2 regions of the Streptomyces sp. NBC_00461 genome follow, and region 2 is predicted to be linked to the other one. Evidence: riboswitches for the same ligand, from Rfam matches in the RefSeq annotation. Region 2 holds a riboswitch; the other holds the start of a gene.

Region 1 (4,780 bases), 3.7 Mb from region 2:
GTCAACCACTTGAGGTGCCTCATACCCCGCCTGTGTCCGGGCCCGGCACACCGGTCACACTCGGATGACGCGACGAGAATCACGGAAGCGGGTGTGACGATCCGGCCGGTGCCGGACACGAACGGAACATGAGCAACGACGAGATCTTCGCCGCTGCCTATCGCGAGCACTACTGGGCGGTCAGCCGCTATGTCGCGCGGCGACTGGACGGGCGGGCCGACGAGGTGGAGGAAGTGGTGGCGGAGGTGTTCACGGTCGCCTGGCGGCGCCGCTCGGACCTGCCCGGCTCCCCGCTGCCCTGGTTGTACGGCGTGGCACGCAACTGCCTGGCGAACGCGGTACGCGGCTACGGCCGGCGCCGCCGGCTGGTCGACCGGCTGGGCAACGACGAGACCGCGCGCGGCAGGCAGATCGTGGACAGTCCCGACGCGGAGACGGCGGGTTCCTGGGTGCATGACGCACTGGCCCGGCTCTCCGAGGCCGACCGGGAGGTGCTGCGCCTGACGGCGTGGGAGGAACTGGGCATCGACGAGGTCGCCGTTGCCCTCGGCTGCGGCAGCCGGGCCGCGTCGATGCGGCTGCACCGCGCCCGGCACCGGCTCAGAACCGAGATAGACCGCATGCGCCCCGCACCCACGGCCGGTCCGACAGCCGCGAAGGAGCACGACCATGGCTGACGAACTCGAACTCCTGCGCCGCGCCAACCCGGCGCCGTCCGACGGCCCCCACTACGGCGACGGCCCCCTCGACCACCATGCCGAGCGCCGGCTCAACCAGTTGCTGCACGAACGGCCTCCAGGCCGCCGCCGCACCCGGCTCGTGTGGAGTCTCGCGGCCACCGCGGTCGTCGCCGCGACCGTGCTGACGCTGACGCTCGGCGGCCCGAGCACGGCCCCCGCGGTCGCCGCACCCCGCGCGCTCGTCGTCCAGGCCGACTCCACCCCCGTACCCCTGGATCAGCTCGCCGGCCGGGCACAGCAGCAGATCGCCGCGGACGGTGCGCCGAAGCTGCGCAAGGGCACGCACGTGCAGTCCTGGAGCATGGGCATGAGCGAGGACAAGCCCCCGATCACGCTGCCGGAGGAACGAATCGTGCGCTGGAAGGCCGACGGCAGCCACACCGAGCTGGTGGTGGCGACCGACCCGCGACACCCCGGCCGGCCGGTCCTGCGCGACGAGGGCGGCGATCCGCACCTGGTCGAGGACGGCCATGTCATCAGCAGCCAGACGTATCCGCCGAGTTGGAGCGACGCGCCGCCCGAGTCGCCCCCTCCGGCCGACCCGGCCCGGCTGCGGGCCTATCTGCAGGAAGCCGCGTACACCCACCACACTGGGCTGACGACTCCCGAACTCCTCGACGTCGTCGCCGAGTTGCTGGACCACTGGACCCTCGGCGCCCGGGAGTCCGCGACGCTTGCCCGGCTTCTGGCGGACGCCGAGGGGCTGCGCCCGGTCGGCCAGGTGACCGACCGGCTCGGGCGGCGCGGCCAGGCGTACGTGTACGACGCTCCCGGCAACCGCCGGATGCTGATCATGGACCCGTCCACCGGCGCCGTGCTCGGCCTGGAGACCGTCCTGACCAAGGCCGAGCCCGAGTACGGCGTCAGGGCCGGCGATGTCGAGTCGTACAGCGCCTGGATGCGCTGATCACACTCCGAGCTGCCGGGCGGCGGCATCGACGGTCTGCTCCAGCAGCGTGGCGATCGTCATCGGACCGACACCGCCCGGCACGGGAGTGATGAGACCGGCACGCTCCACGGCGGAGTCGAAGTCCACGTCGCCCACGTTGCCCGGGTTGTAGCCGGCATCGATCACGACGGCGCCGGGCTTGACGTCCTCGCCCCGGATCAGCCGCGGCCGCCCCACGGCGGCCACCACGATGTCGGCCTCCCCGGACCACGGAGGACAGGTCCCGGGTGCGCGAGTGGCAGTACGTCACCGTCGCGTCGCGGGCGAGCAGCAGCATGCCGACCGGCTTGCCGAGGATGGCGCTGCGGCCCACGACGACGGCCCGCTTGCCGGACGGGTCGACGTCGTACGCGTCGAGCAGCCGCATGATGCCGCCCGGCGTGCACGACACGAAGCCCGGCAGGCCGAAACTCATCGTCGCGAAGGAGGCGAAGGTGACGCCGTCGACGTCCTTCTCGGGCGCGATCGCCTCGAACGCGGCCCGCTCGTCGATGTGTTCACCCATCGGGTGCTGCAGCAGGATGCCGTGCACGCCGGGATCGTCGGACAGTGAGCGCAGGGTGGCGACGAGTTCCTCGGTGGTCGTGGCCGCGGGCAGTTCCACGTGCCGGGATTCGATGCCGGCCTTGCGGCAGCGGTTCTGCTTCATGCGGACGTAGGTGACGGAGGCGGGGTCCTCGCCGACCAGCACCGTCGCCAGACAGGGCGCCGTGCCGGTGCGGTCGGTGAGGCCGGCCGCCCGCTCGGCGGTGTCCTCGACGATCCGCCGGGCGAGCGACGTGCCGTCCATGAGCCGGGCCTGGGACATGATCCACTCCTGGGCTGGTGTGACCTGATCGCCCAGGCGCACGGCATCGACTCCGCGTGGCCGCTCCCCGGTGGTACTCCACCTCAGCGCCAGTCACGGCCCGCCATGACCCTAACCGATGTCCTCGCTGTGCTGCGGCGGGGCCGTCGGATCGACCCCGGCGAGGAAACCGGTCGCCTGGGCCTCGATGCGAACGGCACCGATGACCCCGGCCCAGCGGGCGACCTCGGTCGCGAGCGCCCTGGCCCCCGCCTCGTCGCCGGTGTCACGGGCCTGGCTGATCACCCGCACGCACGAGACGGCCGACCGCCGGCGCGTACGGGTCCGGCTCACCGATGCGGGAAACGCCGCCTTCGAGCAGCATGCGGCGACGGAGGAAGCGGGCGAGATCGCGCTGCTCTCAGCACTGAGCGCAGTAGAGCAACGGACACTGGCCGAACTACTGCGGAATTTGGCAGTGGCCGCCGAGGCCGGGCAGGACGTACCCGCCCCAGCGCCGCACGGGCCGAGAAGGTCCAGGTCAACCGGGTGCTGACCTGGACCCTCGCGGTTCTGCCTCCTACTCGTCCCATGCCTGGATCAGGATTTCTTCGGTGATCTTTCCGTCGCGCAACGTGATCATCGACTCGGCCAGGACGCGCGTACCGTCCGAGTACTCGCAGGACTGGCTGTAGGCGGCATGGTCGCCCTCGATGATGCAGTGATCCACCTTGTGCGTCATGTCACGGCTGTAGATGTCCTCGAACAGCGCGCCGATCTCGTCGCGACCGTGCAGGACCTTGGGCTTGCTGGGTTGGGTGTTGCGGTCCACGATGCGCACTTGCGCGTCGTCCGCATAGAGCGACAGAAGGTCTGTCGCCGTGTGTCCCTCGACGCCCCGGCGCAGGGTGTCGGCGTTGAAGGCAGGGGTTGCCGCGGTGCCCATGATGACCTCCTTCGAGGGCCGCGACCCGACGAGGAGCGGGCCGCGGAGGGCCTCTCATCCGAGACTCCTCCGCCAGGGCGGCCTCGGCAAGCGCAGCCGGAGCGCTGCCCCTGATGGGTGAGCGCAGCGATGTGCCCGTGTCCGCCGGAGGCCCGGTGACGTTGTGAAAAGCATGATCTCAACACGACGTATCGTTGCCGCGGTTGGTCTCGCCGCCGGCATCACCGCCCTTGCGGCGCCCCTTGCCAGCGCGTCCGACTCGACCATCCAGAACCGGGACGGGAGCGAGCTCAACCCGATCAGCACGATTGACTCCCTCGCCGCGACCGGCATCCCGGCGGACCGCAGGGCCGAGGTGCCGCGCCCCTCCGAGCAGCTGCAGCAGCTGAACCGGCTCAACAACCTCGGGCAGCTGGACCGGGTCGCCCACATGGGAGCCGCGGGGACCGGGCTGCCCGAGGCCCTCTAGCAGACCGACGCCGCATCGCACGCACCTGTCAAGGGCCGCCCGGAACACCGGGCGGCCCTTGACTTTGCCGCAGGCTGGTCGCGTCCCGCCGAGGATCGTGAATCAAATGTCACGTGGCGAACACATGCATCCTCGGCAGCGGCGTGCCCGCCGCCGACGGACCGCTGTCACGCCGCCGTGGGAGCGGCGGATCCGGCGTCGAGGAAGTGGAATCCGGGCCCGGGGTGCATCAGGAAGTCGTGGTGGGAGATGTTCCACGCGTAGGCGCCCGCCAGTGAGAACACCACCCGGTCGCCGGCCCTGAGTCCGGGTGCGGGCACCCGGCGTGCCAGTACGTCCTTGGGCGTGCACAGCTGCCCCGCCACGGTGACCCGGTCGCTCCCGGCGGCCGGACGCGGCCACGGATGCGGCCAGTCCTCCGACTTCAGCACGGTGCAGGGCTGATCGTGGCCCTTGGTCGCCGGGGTCCGCAGATGGTGGGTGCCACCCCGGACGACGGCGAAGTCCTCGCCGTGACTGCGCTTCACGTCCAGCACCTCGGTGGCGTACCAGCCGCAGTACGCCGTCAACGCCCGCCCCGGCTCGATGCGCAGGGTCAGCCCGGGGTGTGCCTCGGTGAGCCGGGCCAGCCCGCTGCCGTACGCGGTCCAGTCGAAGCGGCGCTCCGGCTCGGTGTAGTCGACGGTCATACCGCCGCCGACGTTCACCTCGGCGAGCGGAACACCGAGACCCATGGCCCAGTCCACGACCGACTCGGCCACCACCAGCTGCTCGGCCGCCTCCAGCCCACTGGCCAAGTGGGCGTGAACGCCCCGCAGTTCGAGGTGCGGATACGTGCCGTCGGTCAGCGCCCGGACGACCTCCACGGCCCGCTCCGGATCCAGCCCGA
Region 2 (4,780 bases):
CCGGGCCTCGCTGGACCTCGGCTTCACCAAGACGTTGCGCGAGCAGCCGGAGTGGCTCGCGCTGAGCGGGGAGCCTTCGGCCGACGGCGTGCAGGACTACGCCCTGTGGTTCCCCCGCCCCCACCTGCTGAGCTTCTGGCTCGTGGACGAGGACGAGCACCGCTTCACCCGAAAGGAGCGGACCACCGGGCCGACGCTGCTGTGGACCCATGGGCCCAACCACGGAGGCGGGGATCTGACGCTCCGGCTGGAAGGCGTGGCGTCAAAGGGTCGGGCCGTGGAGATCGCGAAGTCCCTGGACGAGTCGGCCCAGAAGTCTTCGGGGTCCTCCAAGGCCCTCAAGTCCTCGGATTCCTCGGGCTCCTGGGACTCCTCGGACTCCTCGGACTCCTCCGATTCTTCGGAATAGTTCGCGGGTCGTGGGAACCCCGGCGGGTCGGGCGGTGTACCAGAAGTGACACGCGGCTCGGGGAGGGCCGGACGGGAGCGAGCGGTTGGAGGACGGCATGCGGGGATGGAGGCGCGGAGCTCGTGAAGGGGTGGCAGGCCGAAGCATGTCGAGGGCGGCGAGGTTCACGGCACTTCTGCCGACGGCGGCAGCACTGGTCCTGAGCGGGATGCCGAGAGGTGCGGCGGCGGTTGCACAGGACCGGGCCCGAGCAGAAGGCCGGACGCACACCGCGGCACAGATGGAGGGACGGACTCGGGCACCGGTGCGGGTGCCGGCACAGGTGGGAGCACAGGCACACATGCGGGACTTTCCGGACCTGGCGATGATCATCGCGGGCGGCACGGGTCAGACGACGGTGCTGAAGGCGGGGCAGCCCGCCTTCGCTCACCTCCGGCAGCTGCTGAGGCCGGATTACACGGGGACGGAGCGGGTGCCGGAGGCCTGGGCGGAGGGCCGCTATCCGCCGGTGGACTTCACCGTGGTCTGGGGCCTGACGGGGGTCGGAGGCTATCCGCAGACGAACCGCGCGCCGGGCGGTGACGTGGCGGTCGAGCGGCAGGACCAGCTGTTGCTGGCCGCGGACGGCATGCCCTGGATACGCAGTGATCCGGCGCCGGACATCGAGGACGACGACATCCGCTGGCACCGGGCGCCGCGCTCGATCCTCGTGGACCTGGAGCGGGAGAAGGTGCTCGCCGGGCTAGGCGAGAGCGCGACCGCGGCCCGGGCCACCGGCGGCGCGGCCGCTCAGGCCGGGGCCCGCGGGGGCAGTTTCTGGTGGGCGGTGCCGGGGCTGGCCGTGGGGCTCGTGGTCGGCGCCGGCGGCACGTTGCTGATACGCCGCGCGGCGGCCCGGCCGGGAGCCGGACCGCCGCGCGAGGAGCCACGACAGGAACTCATCGATCTTTGACCGTCGTGGGTTGTGCTGCGACGGTCACGGACCTTGGAGTCCCCGGTCCTTGACAACTCAAGAGGGCGTTTGCCACTCCGGAGGGGCCGTGTGTCAGCCCAGGTCGATCTCCGGGTACAGCGGGAAGCCGGCCACGAGGTCGGTGGCCCGGTGCGAGATCTCGTCCGCGATCTTCGGGTCCAGGATGTGCTGGGCCTTGGACGTGGCACCGGACTTGGTGGTGCCCGGCTCGGCCGTGGTGAGGACACGGTCGATCAGGCCGGCTACCTCGTCCATCTCGGCGGTGCCCAGGCCGCGGGTGGTCAGAGCGGGGGTGCCGATGCGGATGCCGGAGGTGTACCAGGCGCCGTTGGGGTCGGCCGGGATGGCGTTGCGGTTGGTGACGATGCCCGAGTCGAGCAGGGCCGCCTCGGCCTGGCGGCCGGTGAGGCCGTAGGAGGTGGCGACGTCGATCAGGTTGAGGTGGTTGTCGGTGCCGCCGGTCACCAGGGTCGCGCCCCGGCGCATGAGGCCGTCCGCGAGCGCCCGCGAGTTGTCGACGATGCGCTGGGCGTAGTCCTGGAAGGAAGGCTGCCGGGCCTCGGCGAGGGCGACGGCCTTGGCTGCCATGACGTGCGGGAGCGGGCCGCCGAGGACCATCGGGCAGCCGCGGTCGACCTGGTCCTTGAGGGAGTCGTCGCACAGGACCATGCCACCGCGCGGTCCGCGCAGCGACTTGTGGGTGGTGGTGGTGACGATCTGGGCGTGCGGGACCGGGTCGAAGTCACCGGTGAGGACCTTGCCGGCGACGAGACCGGCGAAGTGCGCCATGTCCACCATGAGCGTGGCGCCGACCTCGTCGGCGATCTCGCGCATGATGCGGAAGTTCACGAGGCGGGGGTAGGCGGAGTAGCCGGCGACGATGATCAGCGGCTTGAACTCGCGGGCGGAGACGCGCAGGGCCTCGTAGTCGATGAGGCCGGTGCCGGGGTCGGTGCCGTAGGAACGCTGGTCGAACATCTTGCCGGAGATGTTCGGGCGGAAGCCGTGGGTGAGGTGGCCGCCCGCGTCCAGGGACATGCCGAGCATGCGCTGGTTGCCGAAGGCCTGGCGGAGCTCGGCCCAGTCGGCTTCGGAAAGGTCGTTGACCTGGCGGACACCGGCCTTCTCCAGGGCGGGGGTCTCCACGCGCTGGGCGAGGACCGACCAGAAGGCGACCAGGTTGGCGTCGATGCCCGAGTGCGGCTGGACGTAGGCGTGGCGGGCGCCGAAGAGCTCCTTGGCGTGCTCGGCGGCGAGCGACTCAACGGTGTCGACGTTGCGGCAGCCGGCGTAGAAGCGGCGGCCGATGGTGCCCTCGGCGTACTTGTCGCTGAACCAGTTGCCCATCGCGAGAAGCGTGGCCGGGGAGGCGTAGTTCTCGGAGGCGATCAGCTTCAGCATCTCGCGCTGGTCGTGAACCTCCTGACCGATGGCGTCGGCGACCCGCGGCTCCACGGCACGGATCACGTCAAGGGCGGCGCGGAAGGCGGTGGACTCGGTGGACAGGGGCTGCTGCTCTGGCATGTCGTCGGCCTCCGGGTGGCGTGGCTTGAAGCATTCACGGTTCACGGTTGGCCCAGGCGCACGGCACTCGCTCACTCGCAGGCCGCTCCCCGATGGTCGATCCCATCCCAGCGCGCCAGTCACGGCCCGCCGGTCAGACTACCGGGCGCGCCGGAACGCGGAGGTCCCGCGTCCACCATGCGAGCGACGATAAGAAGGGGCACACCCTCAGCTTCTGGCACCCTCTGGAGATCCCGTGACCGCTACGGAGAGCCTCATCGCCGCCGCCGACGCGCACAGCGCGCCCACCTACCACCCGCTGCCCGTGGTCGTCGCGTCCGCGGACGGGGCGTGGATGACGGATGTCGAGGGGAGGCGGTATCTGGACCTGCTGGCCGGTTACTCGGCGCTCAACTTCGGCCATCGCAACCGGCGGCTCGTGGAGGCGGCGAAGGCGCAGCTGGAGCGGGTGACGCTGACGTCGCGGGCGTTCCACCACGACCGGTTCGCGGCATTCTGCTCCGAGCTCGCCGAACTGTGCGGGATGGAGATGGTGCTGCCGATGAACACGGGCGCGGAGGCGGTGGAGACCGCGGTGAAGACAGCCCGGAAGTGGGGGTACCGGGTCAAGGGCGTGCCCGCGGAGATGGCGAAGATCGTGGTCGCGGGCAACAACTTCCACGGCCGTACGACGACGATCATCAGCTTCTCCACCGACGCCGAGGCGCGGGCGGACTTCGGGCCGTACACGCCGGGCTTCGAGATCGTGCCGTACGGCGATCTGACGGCGATGCGGGCGGCGATGACGGAGAACACGGTCGCCGTGCTGCTCGAACCGATCCAGGGCGAGGCGGGTGTGCTGGTGCCGCCGGCCGGTTATCTGCCGGCGGTGCGGGAGCTGACGCGCGAGCGGAACGTGCTGTTCGTGGCGGACGAGATCCAGTCGGGGCTGGGGCGGACGGGCGCGACCTTCGCGTGCGAGCAGGAGGGGGTCGTCCCCGATGTGTATGTGCTCGGGAAGGCGCTGGGCGGCGGGATCGTGCCGGTGTCCGCGGTGGTGTCGAGCGCCGAGGTGCTCGGGGTGTTCCGGCCCGGGGAGCACGGTTCGACGTTCGGTGGGAATCCGCTGGCCTGTGCGGTGGCGTTGGAGGTGATCGCGATGCTGCGGACGGGCGAGTTCCAGGCGCGGTCGGCCGAGCTGGGCGGCCATCTGCACCGGGAGCTGGGGGCGTTGACCGGCACCGGGCGGGTGTTGGCGGTGCGGGGCCGGGGCCTGTGGGCGGGCGTCGACATCAGTCCGGCGTTGGGGACGGGGCGGGAGGTGTCGGAGAAGCTGATGGAGCGTGGGGTGCTGGTGAAGGACACGCACGGGTCGACGGTGCGGATCGCGCCCCCGTTGGTGATCGGGAAGGAGGATCTGGACTGGGGGCTCGGTCAGCTGCGGGGTGTGCTCGGCGTGTGAGATCCCGTACCGGTGCGGTCCGTGTCTCCCCGTTGGTGCGGCTGTCCTGCGGTGTTCGGGGGGCAGCCTAGAGATCGGTGAGAGCGTACGCCGAAGCACTCCCGACCGTTGCTCGCCTCCCCTACAGTCACTTTGTGATCTTTGGGATGGTGTGCGCTCTCGGCGCTGCGGTTTGCTTCGGTACGGCGACGGTGTTGCAGGCGGTCGCCGCACGGGCGGCGACCGCGGGCGGGGGCGGAGAGGCGGCACTGCTGCTGCGGGCGCTGCGGCAGTGGCGGTACATGGCCGGGCTCGCGCTGGACGGGCTGGGGTTCGTGCTGCAGATCGCGGCGCTGCGGTCGATCCCGATCTACGCGGTCGCGGCGGCCCTCGCGTCAAGCCTCGCGGTCACCGGTGTGGTCGCGGCGCGGCTGCTGCATGTGCGGTTGAGCGG

What was found. Region 2 has a riboswitch for ZMP and ZTP ahead of OG870_RS28910 (glycine hydroxymethyltransferase). Riboswitches for the same ligand answer to the same signal wherever they lie in the genome.
Region 1: another riboswitch for ZMP and ZTP. It lies ahead of OG870_RS45665 (bifunctional 5,10-methylenetetrahydrofolate dehydrogenase/5,10-methenyltetrahydrofolate cyclohydrolase); the one in region 2 lies ahead of OG870_RS28910 (glycine hydroxymethyltransferase).

The regions. Positions count from the first base shown of each region.
Region 1 is NZ_CP107902.1:9,883,584-9,888,363, forward strand. Features, by position in the region: gene ctaD (aa3-type cytochrome oxidase subunit I) at 1-23, opposite strand, end outside; gene OG870_RS45655 (RNA polymerase sigma factor) at 129-677, shown strand; gene OG870_RS45660 (CU044_5270 family protein) at 670-1,647, shown strand; partial or broken gene OG870_RS45665 (bifunctional 5,10-methylenetetrahydrofolate dehydrogenase/5,10-methenyltetrahydrofolate cyclohydrolase) at 1,648-2,497, opposite strand; ZMP/ZTP riboswitch at 2,521-2,604, opposite strand; gene OG870_RS45670 (hypothetical protein) at 2,609-2,788, opposite strand; gene OG870_RS45675 (nuclear transport factor 2 family protein) at 3,057-3,422, opposite strand; gene OG870_RS45680 (hypothetical protein) at 3,595-3,891, shown strand; gene OG870_RS45685 (type III PLP-dependent enzyme) at 4,059-4,780, opposite strand, start outside.
Region 2 is NZ_CP107902.1:6,143,804-6,148,583, reverse strand. Features, by position in the region: gene OG870_RS28920 (hypothetical protein) at 1-409, shown strand, start outside; gene OG870_RS28915 (hypothetical protein) at 750-1,361, shown strand; gene OG870_RS28910 (glycine hydroxymethyltransferase) at 1,455-2,906, opposite strand; ZMP/ZTP riboswitch at 2,950-3,039, opposite strand; gene rocD (ornithine--oxo-acid transaminase) at 3,142-4,347, shown strand; gene OG870_RS28900 (DMT family transporter) at 4,494-4,780, shown strand, end outside.